One region of the Rhizobium sp. CBN3 genome, then DNA from elsewhere that is predicted to be linked to it. Evidence: predicted binding sites of a transcription regulator. Region 1 holds the regulator's gene; each other region holds the start of a gene.
The links. Region 1 encodes LexA, which represses DNA repair genes until DNA is damaged. Its sites were predicted from a motif close to TGTTCNNNNTGTGTTCNG; they were not measured.

Region 1 (6,819 bases):
TGCATGGCTCGTATTCGGCACTAAGCTATTGGAAATTAATCAGAAATTCCAATTAACCGAATTCCGGCTAATTGGAATAATGGTTGAATATGACGATCTCGTCCGCACGCGACATATTCAGCTGATATCGCGCCTTTTCGTCCAACATATCCTTGTCGAGCGAGCCGTCACTGAGCAGCGCGACCTGGCTTTCCAGATGTTCGCGCTTCGCCTTCAGGACGGCAAGCTCTCTTTCGCGCGCGACGCGCTGACGCTCGAACGTCTCTGTCGCCCGCAGGCCATAATCGCCATGGATGCAATGATAACCGAAATAGGAAAGGAAGGCGACCGTCATAGCCGGGATGACGAAGCGGCCGAGCTTTCTCTTCTTATGATGCTTTGTCCACATACACGCATGCTCTTGAACGCATTACCAATTCGTTCAGCATAACGCGCAGAGATTAACCGTTCATTGACCGTAATAAGCGCGCAAGAAAAAACCCGCGCCGGGAGGCGCGGGTCGAGCCGTTGAAAATCGGAACGATCAGCCTTTGATGATCGAGCGGCCGGCATATTGGGCTTGGGGGCCGAGGCCTTCCTCGATGCGGATCAGCTGGTTGTATTTGGCGAGACGGTCGGAACGCGACAGCGAACCGGTCTTGATCTGACCGCAGTTGGTGGCGACGGCAAGATCGGCGATGGTCGAGTCTTCGGTTTCGCCGGAGCGGTGCGACATGACGGCGGTATAGGCCGCCTTGTGCGCCGTGTTGACGGCATCGAGCGTTTCCGTCAGCGAACCGATCTGATTGACTTTGACGAGGATCGAGTTAGCCACGCCCATGCGGATGCCGTCGCGAAGACGGGCGGAGTTGGTGACGAAGAGATCGTCGCCGACGAGCTGGGTCTTCTTGCCGGTCAGGTCGGTCAGCGTCTTCCAGCCTTCCCAGTCGTCTTCGGCCATGCCGTCTTCGATCGAGATGATCGGGTACTTGGCGGCAAGCTCGGCCAGATATTCGGCCATGGCGCCCGATTCGAGCGTGCGGCCTTCACCTTCGAGAACGTATTTGCCGTCCTTAAAGAACTCCGTCGAGGCGCAATCGAGGCCGAGGCACATGTCGTCGCCCGGCTTGTAGCCGGCTTTGTCGATGGACTTCATGATGAAGTCGAGGGCTTCGGGCGCGCTTTTCAGGCCGGGGGCGAAGCCGCCTTCGTCGCCGACATTGGTGTTGTGGCCCTGCGCGGCAAGCTCCTTGCGGAGCGTATGGAAGACTTCCGAACCCATGCGCACGGCTTCAGCGATCGAATCGGCGCCGACTGGCATGATCATAAATTCCTGGAAGTCGATCGGGTTGTCGGCATGGGCGCCGCCGTTGATGATGTTCATCATCGGCACCGGCAGCAGGCTGGCGGAAGCGCCGCCGACGTAACGGTAAAGCGGCAGGCCGGATGCCTGCGCGGCAGCCTTGGCAACGGCGAGCGACACGCCGAGGATGGCGTTGGCGCCGAGGCGCGACTTATTCGGCGTGCCGTCGAGCTCGATCATGATGTTGTCGATCTGGATCTGGTTTTCGGCGTCGATGCCGCCAATCGCGTCGAAGATCTCGGTGTTGGCGGCCTCGACCGCCTTTTCGACGCCCTTGCCGAGATAGCGCTTGCCGCCGTCGCGCAGCTCGACCGCCTCATGCGCGCCCGTCGAGGCGCCCGAGGGAACGGCCGCGCGGCCCATGCTGCCGTCTTCGAGATAGACGTCGACTTCGACGGTGGGGTTGCCACGGCTATCGAGGATCTCGCGGGCGATGATATCGGTGATTGCAGTCATGGGTTCTTCCTGCTCGGTGGGTGATAAGTCGGTCGAAGCCTGTCATAATCGAAGGCGTGCAAATTACAATGCTGCAATTTCCGGCCTTCGAACCAGCATGCCGTCGTGGCCTAAACCACGATCATGTCAGTCTGTTGAACGTCAGGCCTTGGCGATCGCGTCGAAGGCAAGCAGCTTCTCAAGCAATCGCGGCATGTCCTTGAGATAAACCATGTTCGGGCCGTCGGACGGTGCGTTGTCGGGGTCCTGGTGGGTTTCGAGGAAGACGCCTGCAATTCCCGTCGCCACCGCCGCGCGCGCCAACGTTTCCACGAATTCGCGCTGGCCGCCCGAGGAATCGCCCTGCCCGCCCGGCTGCGCCACGGAATGGGTGGCGTCGAAAATCACGGGAGCGCCCATCGCCGCCATGATCGGCAGCGAGCGCATGTCGGAGACCAGCGTATTGTAGCCGAAGGAAGCGCCGCGCTCGCACAGCAGCACATTCGGATTGCCGCTGGCGTTGAGTTTCTTCAGGACGTTCTTCATATCCCACGGCGCCAGGAACTGGCCCTTCTTGACATTGACGGCGCGGCCGGTTCTGGCGGCGGCGATCAGAAGGTCGGTCTGGCGGCAAAGGAAGGCCGGGATCTGCAGGACATCGACCACCTTGGCCACCTCGGCGCATTGCTCGGCCGTATGGACGTCGGTTATGACGGGAAAGCCGAATTCCTTCTTCAGGTCGGCAAAGACCTCCATGCCCTTTTCCAGGCCAATGCCGCGCTCGGCCGAAAGCGAGGTCCGGTTGGCCTTGTCGAATGAGCTCTTGTAGACCAGCCCGATGTCAAGCTTTGCGCAAAGCTCCTTCAGCGTGCCGGCTACCATGAAGGCGTGGTCGCGGCTCTCCATCTGGCAGGGGCCGGCAATCAGCGACAGACGGGCGGTATTGGAAAAGGTGACCTGGCCTGCGCCTTCGCCGATCCTGACTTCGGAATTCGTGTCGATGCTCATCGTGTTTCCTCGAAGGCGAAGAGCGCACCCTGCCCGGGCGTGGGCTTCACCAGAATACGGTTGTTCTTGCGCGTGTAGGTCACCCCGTTAGCAGCCAAATGCGCTTCTGTCACGGCAAGATCGACGACAGTGAAGAGGATTGCCCGCCCCCGCAGGCCGCGATCGGCTGACGAGACTGCAGTCTCGAAATAGGCCTCCAGCCCTTCCGGCGTCATCAGGCTGATCTTCGCATTCGATGCCGCGATATTCATGCCGAAACCGGTTTTCTCCACCGCCGCCTGCCCCATCGCAAGTCCGACGAAGGCGGCGAATGCCGCCGGCTCCGGCGCACAAAGCGCGATCTCGGCAATGCCGATCACGCCATTGGCATGCGTCTCCAGCGCGGCGCGATCTGTCGGGAACGAATTAATGCGCTGGCAGGTAAAGAGAAAGAAATCGGGGGCGCGCAAATCAGCTGCAAAGGCCAGCTTGAAGCTGCCGACGCTCTCCGAACCATCCGGCATCCGCATCGGTCGGCTGAACTGCAACATCTCACCGGCGCTCGCGCCGTTGCCGACGAAGCGCTTATGATCGAGGCCGGCATCCTCGCTGAGGAAGGCCAGCGCAGAAAGTCCCTCCTCGCCGCAGCGGAAACGGAAGGCGCGATTGCGGGCGATGAAGACATTGCCCTGGCGGGCCGCTGCCTCGCTCTCCTCGACACTCGCCACGCCGAGCGGCTCCAGATAGGTCTTGTCGGCGAAAAAGACGCAGGCATTCTCCGTTCCGAAGGGATGGCGCGCATCGGCGGCGACGGTGAAACCGAGCTTGCCGAGCCTTTCACGCGCCAGATCGATATTGACCACGGGCAGCACGACATGATCCAGCGGGTGCGACTTGGCGGAATGCGCGTTCATGAATATCCCTCCTGAAACCGGCAAGAGATGTGCGACAGCACCTCACTCAATGCAAGACATGTGTGCCAATCCGGCGAATGAAAATAAAAATCTCGACGAGTTGGCGCGAAGTTTTACGGAAATTTAGCTACTTGCGGAACACATATGGAACATATAGTGTCCGTTCTGGATTTGTTTCAATCACGGGGTCTGACGTCGATGCTCACGCGCAAACAACAGGAGCTTCTCCTTTTCATCCATGAGCGCATGAAGGAATCCGGCGTTCCTCCCTCTTTCGACGAAATGAAGGATGCCCTGGATCTCGCCTCGAAATCCGGCATTCACCGGCTGATCACGGCGCTCGAGGAGCGCGGCTTCATTCGCCGCCTACCGAACCGCGCCCGGGCGCTCGAAGTGATCAAGCTTCCGGAGGCCTATAACCCCAGTCTTCAGCGTCGCGGTTTTTCGCCGAGCGTCATCGAGGGCAGCCTCGGCAAGCCCCAGCCGGTCGCCGCCCCCGCTGCGCCAAAGCCGGTCGCCGACAATGGCAACTCCATCTCCGTGCCGGTCATGGGGCGTATCGCCGCCGGCGTTCCGATCTCGGCGATCCAGAACAACACTCACGATATCGTCGTTCCCGCGGATATGCTCGGCTCCGGTGAGCACTATGCGCTGGAGGTCAAAGGCGATTCGATGATCGACGCCGGCATCTTCGACGGCGATACCGTGATCATCCGCAACGGCAGCACCGCAAGTCCCGGCGATATCGTCGTTGCCCTCGTCGATGACGAGGAAGCAACGCTGAAGCGTTTCCGCCGCAAGGGTGCCTCGATCGCGCTCGAGGCCGCCAACCCGGCCTACGAGACCCGCATCTTCGGGCCCGACCGGGTCAAGGTGCAGGGCAAGCTCGTCGGCCTCATCCGTCGCTATCACTGACGCCGGATAGGCTGGAATCGGTAAAACGATCGTTGCGCCAATCATAGGCGCGATGGCGCATCCATGGTCGCGACAAAGCATCGAAGGCGGTGGTGACCTCCGGGCCGCTGTCGGCGAAGCGCAATTCGACGGAACCGGTCCTGCGTAGCGTCTCGCCGGTGAAAAGCGCGCCACCTGAACGGCAGTTGTTGAAACGCAGACGGACCGAGGTCACGACGATATCGGCCGTATCGCAGGCCGGGCCAAGATAGGCGGCATTGTCGATGACGGTGACGATATGGCCATTGCCGAGTCTTGATGTGCACCAGGCCTTCTTGACGCAGGAAAAGCGGTTTGCTTCACCGCCTGCTGCGGCTGCCCGCATCGCTGCACTCGCTTCGTTCTGCTGATCGCGGGAAAGCCTGACACGGCGGTCTTCTCCTTCCGCCGGGATAGCCGGACCATCCAGCATCTTCGGCGGATCATGTGTCGGCAGGACCAGCGCTCGCTGCCACTGGTCGAAGATGAAATCCGGCGGGTTTTCACGGTTGGAAGCTATTGCCTCAGCCGCGACGACCGCAACCAGACTGCCATCCTCCGAAATCACCAGATCCGGCGGCCGGGGAACCGGCAGAAGCAGCACGATAAGGGTCGAGATGGCGATGATCGATGTGCCGATATGGCGCAGCCGGGTACGCAGCAGCGTCAGCAGCAGAAAGCCTGCCACCGCCATTGCGAAATACCAGCCGGGCAAGCGGCCGATGCCGATATCCCCGCCCCAGCCGGACACCGTCTTGGCAACCGCAATCACCAGATCGAGGCCGAATCCGACCACCTTCCAGAGCGGAGCGTCCAGACCGAAAGGCATGAGCAACATCGCCAGCAACCCGGCCGGCATGACGATGAAGGAGATGATCGGCATCGTCGCAAGATTTGCCGGCAGGCCATAAGCCGTCAGGCGATGAAAATGCTCGATCGAAAACAGTGCGGTGGAAAAGCCGCCGATCAGCGAGGTGAGGAAGACGCCGCCGAAGAAACTGGCGACTACGGCCACCGGCCTGATGATCGGCAATTTCGGAAAAGCGTTTTCGCGGACACGCCTGTCCTTCCACAGCTGATAGCCCGATACCAAAGCCAATGTCGCGGCAAAGGACATCTGAAAGCTCGGTCCCAATACTTCCGAAGGTGAAATGGCGATGATGATGAGCGCTGAGAGAACGACATTGCGCAGGCTGATCGACGGCCGGTCGAAGAAGACGGCAATCAGCATGATGGCCATCATGATAAAAGCGCGCTCGGCCGAAACCCCGAAACCGGAGATCAGGTAATAGGCGGTGACGGCGATGAGCGCACCGGCAGCGGCGATCTTCTTTGTCGGACAGGCTTGGGCGACACCGGGAAAGAGGCTGAGCAGCATCCGGAAGCCGACGAAGAAGATGCCGGCCGACAGCGCCATGTTGAGGCCCGAGATTGCGACGATATGGGCAAGGCCGGACTGGCGCAGCGCCTCCGTCGTCGTCTTCGAGATGGCGCGCCGTTCATCCGTCACCAGGGCAGCGGCAAAAGCGCCGGTGTCGCCGGGCAGGATCGATCTTATGCGGTCGCCGATGCTGCTGCGCAGCCGGTAGAGCCATTCGAGCAGCGCGTCCGACGTCCACCTGGCCGCCTGCGGGCCGACCTGCGCGTCGAGCTTCTCCGGCGCACCGTAGAAGAAACCGTTGGCGCCGATGCCGTCGAAATAGGCACCGAAGGAGAAGTCGTTGAGCGCGGGAAGTGCGGGGCCTGCCGGCGGCGTCAGCCGTGCCCTGCCGGTGATGATGTCGCCGATCTCGAAAGGCACATCGGCGCCCCGGACGATCCCGGTGATGCGTCTTGGCGGCCGTTTCAACTCCGGCGCCTCGGTGCCGGTGACGGCAAGAATGTAGCGCCAGCGCCCGCGGCCGTCGCCTTCCCGCCGTTCGACGCGGCCGGTCACCGTCGTTGTCACGGATGAATCGAGGATCGCCGTCGAAGCCCGCCAGCTCTCGAACTGAGCCGAGAGCATGCCGCCGGCGAAAAGTGCGAGCCCCATGAAACTTGCGCGCAAGGCCGGCCGGCTGGGACCGGTGAGGAAAACCGCGGCCGCCGACACTAGCAGGCAGAGCAGCGATGCAACGAGGGGAAAATCCGATCCGCCGAGAAACCAGAAGGCCGAGCCGGCTCCGAGGAAGACCGGCGAGAACAGCAGCAGGCGGCCATGATCGGCCT
Region 2 (6,819 bases), on a different contig from region 1:
CGTTTCGTCCCGCCAGCGGCCGAAGCTTTCGGGCTTCTGCAATCCGTAGAAGGTGCCGTTGATCTCGATCGAACGGAAGTGACGGGCGGCGTAGGAAAGCTCCTGCTTCTGCGGCAGTCCCTCCGGATAGAATTGCCCGCGCCAGGGCGCATAGGTCCAGCCGGAAATGCCGATGCGCACCGCTCCCGTCTTTTTCATCATGGAACCTCCTGTTTGACAGGAGGAAAACCGAAAGCGGCCGCCTTCGTTCCGTCAGACGCGCATCGGCATCAGGACGTAGAGCGCGTCGTCACCGGCGGTGTCTCGGATCAGCGTCGGCGAGCCGGCATCGGCCAGCAGGAAGATCGCTTCCTCGCCGGAAAGCTGCGCGGTGATGTCGAGCAGATATTTGGCGTTGAAGCCGATTTCCATCGCATCCGTGTCGTAGCCGACGGCGACTTCTTCCGTAGCGCTGCCGGAATCCGGATTGTTGACGGTCAGCATCAGCTGCCCTTCGGACAGCGCCAGCTTCACGGCCCGGCCGCGCTCGGAGGAGATCGTCGAGACGCGGTCGACGGCCTGGGCGAAGGTCGTGCAATCGACGCGCATTTCCTTGTCGTTGCCGGTGGGGATGACGCGCTGGTAATCCGGGAAGGTACCGTCGATCAGTTTCGAGGTCAGAACGATCGAGCCGATCGTCATGCGGATCTTGGCGTCGGAAACTTCGACGGTGACGATCGCTTCCGGATTGTCGACCAGCTTCTGCAGTTCCCCGACCGTCTTGCGCGGAATGATGATGCCGGGCATGCCCTCGGAGCCCGACGGCGCGTCGACATCGGCGCGGGCCAGCCGGTGGCCGTCGGTCGCGACCGCCCTGAGCTTCAGCTCACCATTGCTCTCGATCGTGTGGAAGAAGATGCCGTTCAGATAATAACGCGTCTCTTCCGTCGAGATCGCGAACTGCGTGCGGTCGATCAGCATCTTCAGATCGGTCGCCTTCAGCTTGAAGGAATGCGTGAAGGTGCCGGCGGTCAGATCCGGGAAATCGGATTCCGGCAGGCACTGCAGCGAGAATTTCGAACGGCCGGACTGGACGGTCATCGATCCGCCGTCGGTGCTGGTCGCCAGCAGCACTTCGGCGCCATCGGAAAGCTTGCGCACGATATCGTAGAGAAGATGAGCGGGAACGGTGGTGGCGCCTGCTTGTTCGACGCTTGCCGGCGTCGCCTCGGTGATTTCGAGGTCGAGGTCGGTCGCCTTCATGTCGAGGTTCTGGCCATCGGCCTTGAGCAGTACGTTGGACAGGATCGGGATCGTGTTGCGACGTTCGACCACACGGTGGACGTGGTTCAGCGATTTCAGAAGGTTTGACCGCTCAATAGTAATACGCATGGGATGCTACCGCTTTCGACCGTGACTGCCCGGGCGCATCGAAGGCCCGAAGAATGCTTTCCCGATTTAGGTCGGGGGAGTGGACGGGCAAAATGGCAGACTTCAGCATTGGATGGCAAGAGGCATGGATGGCCAAGCCCTCGCATTTCAGGTTTTCCGGAGCAATCCTCACAGAAATCCCAACCCTTGCCGAAGCCGCAGCGCTCGCCCATAAAGGCCGATGAACCGGCAAGGCGCCGGCGGGACGAAGGCAAAGGGCATGAACGAGCAAACCACCGGCGAGGACGCCACGAGGCGAAGCTTCCGCCTGCACAACATGGCGGTGCCGGCGCGGCCGTTGGAGCCGGCGCTCTATCTGGTCGCCACTCCCATCGGCAATCTCGGCGATATCACGCTGCGCGCATTGGAAACGCTGGCCGGTGCCGACGTGCTTGCATGCGAGGATACGCGTGTCACTCGCGTTCTGCTCGACCGCTACGGCATCCAGAATCGCCCATTCGCCTATCATGAGCACAATGCCGACGAAGCCGGCCCGCGGCTCATCCAGGCGCTCGAAGCCGGCCGCTCGGTGGCGCTGGTGTCCGATGCCGGCACGCCGCTCGTCTCCGATCCCGGCTATCGGCTGGCCCGGCAGGCAATTGCCGCCGGTTACCGTGTCATTCCCATTCCAGGCGCCTCGGCGCCGCTCGCCGCCCTTGTTGGTTCCGGCCTGCCGAACGACGCCTTCCTCTTCGCCGGCTTTCTGCCGGCCAAGGACAAGGCGCGCCGCGATCGTCTCGGCGAATTTGCCGCAGCCCCGGCGACGCTGATCTTTTTTGAATCGCCCCATCGCATCGGTGCGACGCTTCTTGCTGCCGCCGATGTGCTCGGCCCGGCCCGGCCGGCTTGCGTCTGCCGTGAATTGACCAAGACCTATGAAGAATTCCGCCGCGGCACGCTGGCCGAACTCGCCGTCCATTACCAGCAAGTGGAAAACGTCAGGGGCGAGATCGTCCTCGTCGTCGGTCCGCCGCAGCCGACCGAAACGTCCGAGGCCGATGTCGACGCCGTGCTTGCCGATCTGTCGATGTCGATGCCGACGGCAAAGGCTGCGACCGAGGCCGCCCGTCTCACCGGCCTGCCGCGCAAAGCGCTCTACCAGCGCCTGCTGGAGATGAAAAGCGGCAATGGGCGATAAAGACCTTACCGCCATCAAACGGAAAGCGCTGCGCCGCGGCCGCATGTCGGAATATGTCGCCGCCGCCTTCCTGATGCTGAAGGGATACCGCATCCTGGCGCTGCGCCACCGCACCAGGCTCGGCGAGATCGATATCGTCGCCCGTAAGGGCGATCTCGCAGTCTTTGTGGAAGTGAAGGCCCGGTACGGCGAGGCTGCGGCGATCGACGCCGTCTCCGTCGCCGCTCAGAAGCGGATCCGGGCGGCAAGCGATCTCTGGCTCGCCCGTCAGGCGGATCAGGCCCGCCTTTCCCAACGCTACGATATCATCGCGGTCATGCCCGGCCGGTTGCCGCGGCACTTTCCCGATGCCTTCTGAGCGCTTTCGCACCAATCGAGTTTCCGGATTGTTAAAATTTTAGTCCCGGGTTGAACGAGCTCCTTACCTCTCTCTGCTACCCACCATCGCGGTAGGGATTAAGAATTGGGGGTTGTTGCGTGGCCTGGAAGATGATGTTTGCAAGCGCGGTCGCCATGGCCGCGCGCTCGGTGCCTTATGTCGCGCTGAAGCCGGCCGGGAAATCCTTCGTCGCGCATGCGAGCGACCACCTGCCGCTGAAATCGACGCCGATCAATCCCGACTGGATCATCAGCGGCAATCCTGAAGCCCGCACCGCCGAACATTCGCGCGGCCATGACGAGGCGTCGCTGACGGCGATCTGGGACTGCACCGCGGGCGAATTCCGCTGGTATTTCGGCTGGGACGAGACAGTGATGATCCTCGAAGGCGAGGTCCATATCACCGCCGAGGACGGTACGGAACGGACGCTGTGCGCAGGCGACGTCGCCTTTTTCGCAGGTGGAACCTGGGCCAGCTGGCGGGTCGACAATTACGTCCGCAAGGTCGCCTTCCTGCGCAAGCCTTTCCCGAAGCCGTTGGCAATCGCCTACCGTCTCCGCAACATGCTGCGCAACGGCGGCAGCCAGGGCATCGCCGCCTGAAAGTTGCGACAGCCGCAAGCCTTCGATGACCGTTGCGTTTGATGCCGGGCCGACCTACATCTGTCCGGCATTCAGCGAGGGACGGAAATGGCCAAGATCACCAATGTAGCGGTCCAGATGGATCATGTCGCCGGCATCAATATCGCAGGCGATTCCACCTTCGCCATGAGCCTGGAGGCGCAGGCGCGCGGCTACAGGCTCTTCCATTACACGCCCGAGCGCCTGAGCTTCCGCGACGGCAAGCTCTTTGCCAGCGTCGAGCCGATGGTGCTGCGCGACGTCAAGGGTGATCACTTCGAGCTTGGCGCGCCCGAGCGCGTCGATCTCTCGACCATGGACGTGGTGCTGCTGCGCCAGGATCCACCCTTCGACATGGCCTATATCACCTCGACGCATCTGCTCGAGCGCATTCACCCGAAGACGCTCGTCGTCAACGATCCGGCCTGGGTGCGCAATTCGCCGGAGAAGATCTTCGTAACGGAATTCGCCGACCTGATGCCGAAGACGCTGATCACCAAGGATCCGGCCGAAATCCGCCGCTTCCGCGACGAGATGGGCGACATCATCCTGAAGCCGCTCTACGGCAATGGCGGTGCCGGCGTCTTCCATTCCACCCGCGACGACCGCAATCTCTCCTCGCTGCTGGAAATGTTCGGCCAGCTCTTCCGCGAGCCCTTCATCGCCCAGCAATATCTGCCCGACGTGCGCAAGGGCGACAAGCGCATCATCCTGGTCGACGGCGAGTTCGCCGGCGCCATCAACCGCGTTCCGGCCGAGCATGACAGCCGCTCCAACATGCATGTCGGCGGCCGCGCCGAGGCGACCGAACTGACGGCGCGCGAAAAGGAAATCTGCGCCCGCATCGGCCCGGCGCTGAGGGAACGCGGCTTTCTGCTCGTCGGAATCGACGTGATCGGCGATTACATGACCGAGATCAACGTCACGTCGCCCACCGGCATCCGCGAGGTCAGGAAGTTCGGCGGCGCCGATATCGCGGCCCTGCTCTGGGACGCGATCGAGCGCAAGCGCGGCTGAGGCTGCGATCGGGTACAACCGCGCCCACCACTGATTATCTGCCTGCGTTCTTTTATTGTTCTTGTTTTAGTCCTGCTTCCGTGCCAGATTGCAACCGCTGGCTTTCAACGGCCACAGGGGCGGTCTCTAAGAGTTTGCGGGACAAGGGTGGGCATATGGTCGCGCGTGTCAGTACGGTAGCATTCCAGGGCATCGAAGGCGTGCCGGTCGAGGTCCAGGTGATGGTCGCGCCCGGTAAGGTCGGCATGCAGATCGTCGGTCTGCCCGACAAGGCGGTGGCCGAAAGCCGCGAGCGCGTGCAGGCCGCCCTTCATGCCTCCGGCCTGGCGCTGCCGGGCAAGCGGGTGACCGTCAACCTGGCGCCCGCCGATCTGCCGAAAGAGGGCTCACACTTCGATCTGCCAATCGCACTGGCGCTAATGGCGGCGCTTGGTGCCATTCCCGCCGATGCGCTGTCGGATTATGTCGTCGTCGGCGAACTCAATCTCGATGGCACGATCGCCGCCATTGCAGGCGCGCTGCCGGCCGCCATCGGCGCCAATGCGCTCGGCAAGGGGCTGATCTGCCCGGCCGAAAGCGGCGCCGAGGCGGCCTGGGCCGGCGCCGAGGTCAATATCCTCGCCCCGCGCAGCCTGATCGCTCTTGCCAATCATTTCCGCGGCACCCAGGTGCTGTCGCGGCCGGAGGCGTCGATCCGCGCCAATGCCGCCAATCTGCCTGACCTTGCCGAGATCAAGGGCCAGGAAAGCGCCAAGCGCGCGCTCGAAGTGGCGGCCGCCGGCGGCCACAATCTCCTGATGGTCGGACCTCCCGGCTCCGGCAAGTCGATGCTGGCGTCGCGCCTTCCGTCGATCCTGCCGCCGCTTTCGCCCGCCGAACTGCTTGAAGTCTCGATGGTTCATTCGATCGCCGGCCAACTGACCGGCGGCAAGCTGTCCGATCGCCGGCCCTTCCGCACGCCGCATCATTCCGCCACCATGGCCGCCCTCGTCGGCGGCGGGTTGCGCGCCCGCCCGGGCGAAGCCTCGCTCGCCCATCACGGCGTGCTCTTCCTCGACGAATTTCCCGAATTCACGCCGCAGGCGCTGGACGCGCTGCGCCAGCCACTCGAAGGCGGCGAATGCGTCATCGCGCGCGCCAATCACCGCGTCTCCTATCCGGCGAAATTCCAGCTGATCGCGGCGATGAACCCCTGCCGCTGCGGCATGGCCGGCGAGCCCGGTCACACCTGCGCCCGCGGCCCGCGCTGCATGAGCGATTACCAGGCCCGCATCTCCGGCCCGCTGATGGACCGCATCGATATCCGCATCGACGTGCCCGCCGTCTCCGCCGCCGACCTCATCCGGCCGATGGCGGCCGAGGCCAGCGCCGACGTCGCCCGCCGCGTCGCCCGCGCCCGCGAGCTCCAGCGGGAGCGCTTCCAGCGCGCCGGCGCTGGGGATATCAGCACCAATGCCCGCTGCTCCACAGCAATGATCGAAAAACTCGCCGAACCCGATGCGAGCGGCCTGCAGCTCCTGCGCGACGCCGCCGAAAAAATGAAATTCTCCGCCCGCGGCTACCACCGAGTCCTCAAGGTTGCCCGCACACTAGCCGACCTCGACGACAAACCGACGGTCGGCCGTCTGCATCTTGCCGAAGCGATCTCCTACCGGATCGCCGGCGAGAGGTTGACGGCGGCTGCGTGAGAAGAAGGGCGGATGCGCGCCGATATTTTGAGAGATTGTCGTCAGGCTGCCCACCGATTTGTCGATCGCGTTTGCGCTTGGCTGCCCCTCAGCGAAATCCTCATTGAGCGCTGCGGAATTATGAAATTATATGGCCGTCGGCGAACTATAGCGGGCGCGCTGCCCGGCAGCAGGCGGTGCGAATGGCCCTGGCGGGGCCATTTGCATTCAACTAGCACAGGTGGGACATCGACCATCGTTACTACTGACTACCACAGAACTTTCGTCCCGCTTCGATTGGGATGCAGGTGACGGCACAAAAGAAGGGACGCTCGAAGCGCCCCGATATTTTGCATGACAAACTGCGGGAGAAAAGGCCGCCACACCAAACCTCAGCTCCCCAATCCCTCAAACAACGCCGTCGACAGATACCGCTCCGCAAAAGACGGAATGATGATGACGATGTTCTTGCCCGCATTTTCTGGCCGGCTTCCAACCTTGATCGCCGCGGTCAGCGCCGCGCCCGAGGAGATGCCGACCGGCACGCCTTCGAGCCGGGCGACAAGGCGGGCCTGTTCGAAGGCCTCG
Region 3 (6,819 bases), on a different contig from region 1:
TTGCGGCGAACCTGGTCCTCGACCATCTGCATCGGCAATTGCAGGTTCTTGCCGAGCGGCGTTTCGCCGAAGGCACGGTTTACCTGTTCGCGCATCTGGGACTGCTGCTCGCTGAAGGCGCGCATCGAATGTTCGAGGAAGCTCGGCACGACCATCTGCATCTGGTCACCGTAATAGGTGATCAGCTGGCGCAGGAAGGAGATCGGAAGCAGTGTGTTGCCGGTCTTCGATTCTTGCTCGAAGATGATCTGGGTCAGCACCGAATGGGTGATGTCATCCCCGCTTTTTGCGTCCTGGACGGTAAAATCTTCGCCCTTCTTCACCATCTCCGCCAGATCTTCCAGCGTCACGTAGGTGCTGGTGCCTGTATTGTATAGGCGGCGATTGGCGTATTTCTTGATGACTATCTGACCCTCGTTCTTCGCCATATCAGCCTCCTGAACCCCCGTCTGATTTTTGGATGTTCCTCCACTTCAGACTGTAAACGCAAAAGAAGGCTGGTGACAATCTCTTTGTGCGTTGCGGCAAACCTTTAACAGATCATACGAATTGGCTTTGCGGGCCGCCGGCGAAAAATGCCGGCGGCCGGTCTTCGCGTTTGACTTGTGCTCAAAGCTTTGCCAGTTTCCCCTTATGTAAGTGGGACGAAAAACGAGGAGCCTCCCCATGAGCAATTCATCCGTCGTCATCGCCAGCGCAGGTCGGACAGCCGTCGGCTCGTTCAACGGCGCTTTTGCAACGGTCCCCGCACATGAACTCGGCGCGGCCGTCATTAAGGGCGCGCTCGCGCGAGCCGGTGTCGACGCCGGCGAGGTGGATGAGGTGATCCTCGGCCAGGTGCTGGCCGCGGGCGAAGGCCAGAACCCGGCCCGTCAGGCGGCGATCAAGGCCGGCCTTCCGAAGGAAACGACGGCCTGGGGCGTCAACCAGCTCTGCGGCTCGGGCCTGCGCGCAGTCGCGCTCGGCATGCAGCAGATTGCCACCGGCGATGCGAGGATCATCGTTGCCGGCGGCCAGGAATCCATGTCGATGGCGCCGCATGCCGCGCATTTGCGCGGCGGTGTGAAGATGGGCGACATGAAGATGGTCGACACGATGATCAAGGACGGCCTGACCGATGCCTTCCACGGCTACCATATGGGCATCACCGCCGAGAATATTGCGCGGCAGTGGCAGCTGTCGCGCGACGAGCAGGATCAGTTCGCTGTCGCCTCCCAGAACAAGGCTGAAGCCGCGCAGAAGGCCGGCCGCTTCACCGACGAGATCATTCCCTACATTATCCAGACACGTAAGGGCGACGTGACCGTCGATGCCGACGAATATATCCGCCACGGCGCGACCCTCGAGGCGATGGGCAAGCTGCGCCCGGCTTTCGACAAGGATGGCACTGTCACGGCCGCCAATGCCTCCGGTCTCAACGACGGCGCTGCCGCCGCCGTGCTGATGAGCGAGGCGGAAGCGGCCCGGCGCGGCATTCAGCCGCTTGCCCGCATCGTTTCCTGGGCAACGGCCGGCGTCGATCCGTCGATCATGGGCACCGGCCCGATCCCGGCGTCGCGCAAGGCGCTGGAAAAGGCCGGATGGTCTGTGAACGATCTCGATCTCGTCGAGGCCAACGAGGCCTTCGCGGCTCAGGCTTGCGCCGTCAGCAAGGATCTCGGCTGGGATCCGTCGATCGTCAACGTCAATGGCGGGGCGATTGCGATCGGCCATCCGATCGGCGCCTCCGGCGCGCGCATTCTCAACACGCTGCTGTTCGAGATGAAGCGCCGCGGCGCGAAGAAGGGCCTCGCCACGCTTTGCATTGGCGGCGGCATGGGCGTCGCCATGTGCTTTGAAGCGCTTTAAATAGCATACGATCCGTCATTGATTGAAATGCCGCCACGAGCGGGCGAAAACACAGAGGGGGAGCGGAACATGAGCAGAGTGGCTCTGGTCACCGGAGGTACACGCGGCATCGGCGCAGCGATATCCATGGCGCTGAAAAATGCCGGCTACAGGGTTGCGGCCACTTATGCCGGTAATGACGAGAAGGCTCATGCCTTCCACGACGTCACCGGCGTTGCGGTATTCAAATGGGATGTTTCGGACTACGCTGCCTGCGGTGAAGGGATCACCAAGGTCGAACGAGAGATCGGACCGGTCGAAATCCTCGTCAACAATGCCGGCATCACCCGCGACGCGATGTTCCACAAGATGACGCCGCAACAGTGGCACGAGGTGATCAACACCAACCTCACCGGCCTGTTCAACATGACGCATCAGGTCTGGACAGGCATGCGCGACCGCAGCTTCGGCCGCATCGTCAACATCTCGTCGATCAACGGCCAGAAAGGCCAGATGGGCCAGGCAAACTATTCCGCGGCCAAGGCGGGCGATCTCGGCTTTACCAAGGCGCTTGCCCAGGAAGGCGCGGCGAAAAACATCACCGTCAATGCCATCTGCCCCGGTTATATCGGGACGGAAATGGTGCTTGCCGTGCCGGAGAAAGTGCTGAATGAACGCATCATTCCGCAGATCCCGGTCGGCCGTCTCGGCGAACCGGAAGAAATCGCGCGCTGCGTCACCTTCCTCGTCTCCGACGATGCCGGCTTCATCACCGGTTCGACGCTGACGGCCAATGGCGGGCAGTTCTTCGTTTAAGACAGGACGAACGTTTGTCGATTTGCAAAGGCGCGTTGCAGGACGCGCCTTTGCTTTTTGTTCGGGAGGTCAGAAGCGGTTGCCGGTGTTCCGATCCCGCTGAACCCGAATCTTGACCGGCACTCGCTGCCGCGAGCGATCGCTGCTACGAAGAGCTGAGACCGCGGATGTCAGGAAAGCCGCGGCGACGAGAATAGCGACGGTGGAATTCAGGACAATCTGGTCCATGCGAATATTCCTTTCAGTGCCTCGGGCCATCGTGCCAGCCCTGCGCTCACGAAGGAAATATGCGCCCAGCAAGTGGGCGCCGGTAGATTTGACTTTCACGACCAATCGTCAACGTCACGTTGACACCCGCCGGCAAAGAAAACGGGCGCCGAAGCGCCCGTTGGGAAGTCCGATATGCGTTTGACGGTCAGTAGCGGCAACGAGCCTCGTAGCGGCGGCCGTAGCGGTCGCGATAGACGCAGTAGCCGCGGCGTTCGACCGACTGGCCGATGAGAGCGCCGGTCAGACCGCCGGCAACGGCGCCGACGGCGGCACCACCCCAGCTGTTGGTGACGGCACCACCGATGACCGCGCCGGTGCCGGCGCCGATCGCCGTGCCCTGCTCGGTCGCCGTGCAGGATGCGAGAGCGCCCACGAGCGCGCCGATAAGAACAATCTTCTTCATCATGTCGTAACTCCCCAGGTTGTCGGGCTTTAGATGCGGCCCATTAGTACAAGGATAATGATAATGACGAGAACTAGCCCCAAACCGCCAGAAGGTCCATAGCCCCAGCCACGGCTATAACCCCAGTTTGGCAGAGCTCCGATCAAGAGCAGAATGAGGATAACGAGAAGTATCGTGCCAAGCATGGTGTTTTTCCTTCATTTCATCCGCAATCTGGATGGACAAGAAACACGCATTGGCGATTTTTGTTCCCGGTTGGGCGCGTAAATTAGGACGCAAGGCGATTCATGGTTTGCGATCCGTCACCCCTCACAAATCGCCTGTATGGTTAAAAAGGCATTTAAATACAATATGTTGCGGTGAACAAAGCGGGAAGGTCTCGATGTCTCCGATTCGTCGGTGATTCGTTCCGTTTTTGATCGGCCCAGTGGCGCAAGCCTGCCAGGCTTAAGGCTGTGTGAATTTGCTCGCCGGAACACCGACGTGAGGAGACCTTTCCGCCTGCCCCGCATCTAGCGGCGGAACATCACGACGCCACCAGATATGGCCGTGAACGAAAGGGGAAAACAGCGCAGTCGGCGATTCGTCGCCGATTCGTTCCGGATTTGATCGAAGGGTTAATTTCGGCGGATTTTTCACTTGGCGAAAAGCGCATGACTGACCGCCGGCAGCGCGACAAAATTGCGAACAGGAGAGAGTCCCGCGATTCAGCATTTAGTAGGAAAAAGTGATTCAAAATCAATACTTAGCCGTGAACAAAAGCTGAATCAGCAGGAGTCAGCGATTCGTCTCTGATTCGTTCTCACGCTGTTCCAAATCGGAAATGCGGGCCTTCCAGACGACTCGCAAAGGTCGCAATCCCCGGCGCATTTTGAAATCTGCCCTTGCGTTTGCGGCGGCAGCTGTCCATGTGTTCTGTGCCTCCATCGAGATGGCAAAACTTTTCCCGGGGCGCGCCTGCCTCACTTGCATGGACCATGACTCTGACTTCGCAGCCCATGATTCTGAGCGGGCGCGGTGTGACCGCGGTGCTTGGACCAACCAATACCGGCAAGACCCATTATGCCATCGAGCGCATGGTCGCACACGGGACCGGCGTGATCGGCCTGCCGCTCAGGCTCCTGGCCCGCGAGGTCTATACGCGGGTGGTGGAGAAGGTCGGTTTGCAGAACGTGGCGCTGGTCACCGGCGAAGAAAAGATTTCGCCGCCCAATGCGCGTTTTTCCGTCTGCACGGTCGAGGCGATGCCGCGGGAGACCAAAGCCGCCTTTGTCGCGATCGACGAGGTGCAGCTCGCCGGCGATCTCGAGCGTGGCCATATCTTCACCGACCGCATCCTGCACCTTCGCGGACGTGATGAAACGCTGCTGCTGGGTGCAGGGACGATGCGGCCGATCCTGCAGCACATCCTGCCCGGGATTACGATCGTCGAGCGGCCGCGGCTTTCGCATCTCCTTTACGCCGGGCAGAAGAAGATCACCCGGCTGCCGCAGCGTTCCGCCATCGTCGCCTTTTCCGCCGATGAGGTCTATGCCATCGCCGAGCTCATCCGCCGGCAGCGCGGCGGCGCGGCGGTCGTGCTGGGGGCGCTCAGCCCCCGCACCCGCAATGCACAGGTCGCGCTCTATCAGGCGGGCGACGTCGAATATCTGGTGGCGACCGATGCGATCGGCATGGGCCTCAACCTCGATGTCGATCACGTCGCCTTCGCCCAGGACCGGAAATTCGACGGCTACCAATTCCGCAACCTCAATCCGGCCGAACTCGGCCAGATCGCCGGCCGCGCCGGCCGGCACGTGCGGGACGGCACCTTCGGCGTCACCGGACAGGTCTCGCCCTTCGACGAGGAACTGGTGCAGCGCATCGAGGGACATGAATTCGACAACGTCAAGGTTCTGCAGTGGCGCACGACGGAGATGGACTTCTCCTCGATTCAGTCGCTGCGCGCCAGCCTGGAGGCCGGGCCGCGCGTGCCCGGCCTGACGCGGGCGCTGCCGGCGGTCGACCAGCAGGCGCTCGAGCAGCTTTCGCGCTACCCCGAGGTAATGGACCTCGCCGACAGGCCGGCCCGCGTCGAAAAACTCTGGGAGGCTTGCGCCCTGCCCGACTACCGGCGTATCACTCCGGCCCAACATGCCGATCTTATTTCGACCCTCTTTTCCGATCTCGTGCGCTATGGCACGGTGAACGAGCAGTTTCTTGCGGAGCAGGTTCATCGCTCGGATCGAACTGATGGGGAAATTGACACGCTTTCGGCGCGAATCGCGCAGATAAGGACCTGGACCTACGTTTCGAATCGGCCCGGCTGGCTTGCCGATCCGACACATTGGCAGGAAAAGACGCGGGAAATCGAAGATCGATTGTCCGATGCGTTACATGAAAGGTTGACGAAACGCTTTGTTGATCGCAGGACATCTGTGCTCATGAAGCGCCTGAGAGAGAATGCGATGCTGGAAGCTGAAATCAGTGTGAATGGCGATGTCTTCGTTGAAGGACATCATGTGGGGCAGTTGAGCGGATTCCGTTTCACCCCGGTGGCGGGAACGGATGGACCGGATGCCAAGGCGGTTCAGGCTGCGTCGCAGAAGGCGCTCGCGCTCGAGTTCGAAGCCCGTGCGGCCCGGCTGCATGCCGCGGGCAACAGCGATCTGGCGATCGGTTCGGATGGCTTGATCCGTTGGCTCGGCGATCCGGTGGCGCGGCTTTCGGGCAGCGACCACGTCATGCGTCCGCGTGTGATCCTGCTTGCCGACGAGCAGTTGACGGGCAACGCCCGCGATCACGTCGCCGCCCGTATCGAACGTTTCGTCAATCATCACATCAGCACGGTATTGAAGCCGCTGGACGATCTGTCGCGCGCCGAAGACCTGCAGGGTCTTGCCAAGGGCCTTGCCTTCCAGCTGGTCGAAAATCTCGGCGTGCTCTTCCGCCGTGACGTCACCGAGGAGGTGAAGTCGCTGGATCAGGAGGCTCGCGCCTCCATGCGCCGCTACGGCGTGCGTTTCGGTGCCTATCATATCTTTGTTCCGGCCCTTCTGAAGCCGGCACCGGCCGAACTGATCACGCTGCTCTGGGCGTTGAAGAACGACGGTCTCGACAAGCCGGGCTACGGCGATCTCATTCCCGTGCTTGCCGCCGGGCGCACCTCGGTCGTCACCGATCCGAGCTTCGAGCGGATGTTCTACAAGCTCGCCGGCTTCCGTTTCCTCGGCAAGCGCGCCGTGCGCATCGACATTCTGGAGCGGCTCGCCGATATCATTCGTCCGCTGCTGCAATGGAAGCCCGGTCAGAGCAATCGTCCGGAGGGCGCCTATGACGGTCGCCGTTTCACGACGACGACGGCGATGCTGTCGATTCTCGGGGCGACGCTCGAGGACATGGAAGAGATCCTCAAGGGCCTCGGCTATCGCGCCGATGCCGTGAAGGCGGAAGAGGCGTCGGCCCATCTTGCGGCGCAGGACGCAGCTTCAGCCCCTGCCGCCTCCGCGGAAACATCCGCGGAA

Region 2: QWJ46_RS11590 (YifB family Mg chelatase-like AAA ATPase) is a predicted target of LexA. The motif match lies at 4,610-4,627, and genes of this name have one in related genera.
Region 3: QWJ46_RS08310 (helicase-related protein) is a predicted target of LexA. The motif match lies at 4,217-4,234, and genes of this name have one in related genera.

What each region holds. Positions count from the first base shown of each region.
Region 1 covers NZ_JAULSE010000020.1:37,805-44,623, forward strand. Annotated here, with positions in the region: gene QWJ46_RS24415 (septum formation initiator family protein) at 68-388, opposite strand; gene eno (phosphopyruvate hydratase) at 524-1,798, opposite strand; gene kdsA (3-deoxy-8-phosphooctulonate synthase) at 1,940-2,785, opposite strand; gene QWJ46_RS24430 (VOC family protein) at 2,782-3,678, opposite strand; gene lexA (transcriptional repressor LexA) at 3,877-4,593, shown strand; gene QWJ46_RS24440 (ComEC/Rec2 family competence protein) at 4,574-6,819, opposite strand, start outside.
Region 2 covers NZ_JAULSE010000006.1:72,014-78,832, forward strand. Annotated here, with positions in the region: gene QWJ46_RS11560 (DUF72 domain-containing protein) at 1-201, opposite strand, end outside; gene dnaN (DNA polymerase III subunit beta) at 253-1,371, opposite strand; gene rsmI (16S rRNA (cytidine(1402)-2'-O)-methyltransferase) at 1,631-2,548, shown strand; gene QWJ46_RS11575 (YraN family protein) at 2,538-2,906, shown strand; gene QWJ46_RS11580 (cupin domain-containing protein) at 3,026-3,529, shown strand; gene gshB (glutathione synthase) at 3,617-4,564, shown strand; gene QWJ46_RS11590 (YifB family Mg chelatase-like AAA ATPase) at 4,720-6,252, shown strand; gene cysK (cysteine synthase A) at 6,624-6,819, opposite strand, start outside.
Region 3 covers NZ_JAULSE010000004.1:111,983-118,801, reverse strand. Annotated here, with positions in the region: gene phaR (polyhydroxyalkanoate synthesis repressor PhaR) at 1-428, opposite strand, end outside; gene QWJ46_RS08335 (acetyl-CoA C-acetyltransferase) at 667-1,848, shown strand; gene QWJ46_RS08330 (beta-ketoacyl-ACP reductase) at 1,918-2,643, shown strand; gene QWJ46_RS08325 (hypothetical protein) at 2,713-2,871, opposite strand; gene QWJ46_RS08320 (glycine zipper domain-containing protein) at 3,059-3,319, opposite strand; gene QWJ46_RS08315 (DUF3309 family protein) at 3,346-3,501, opposite strand; gene QWJ46_RS08310 (helicase-related protein) at 4,294-6,819, shown strand, end outside.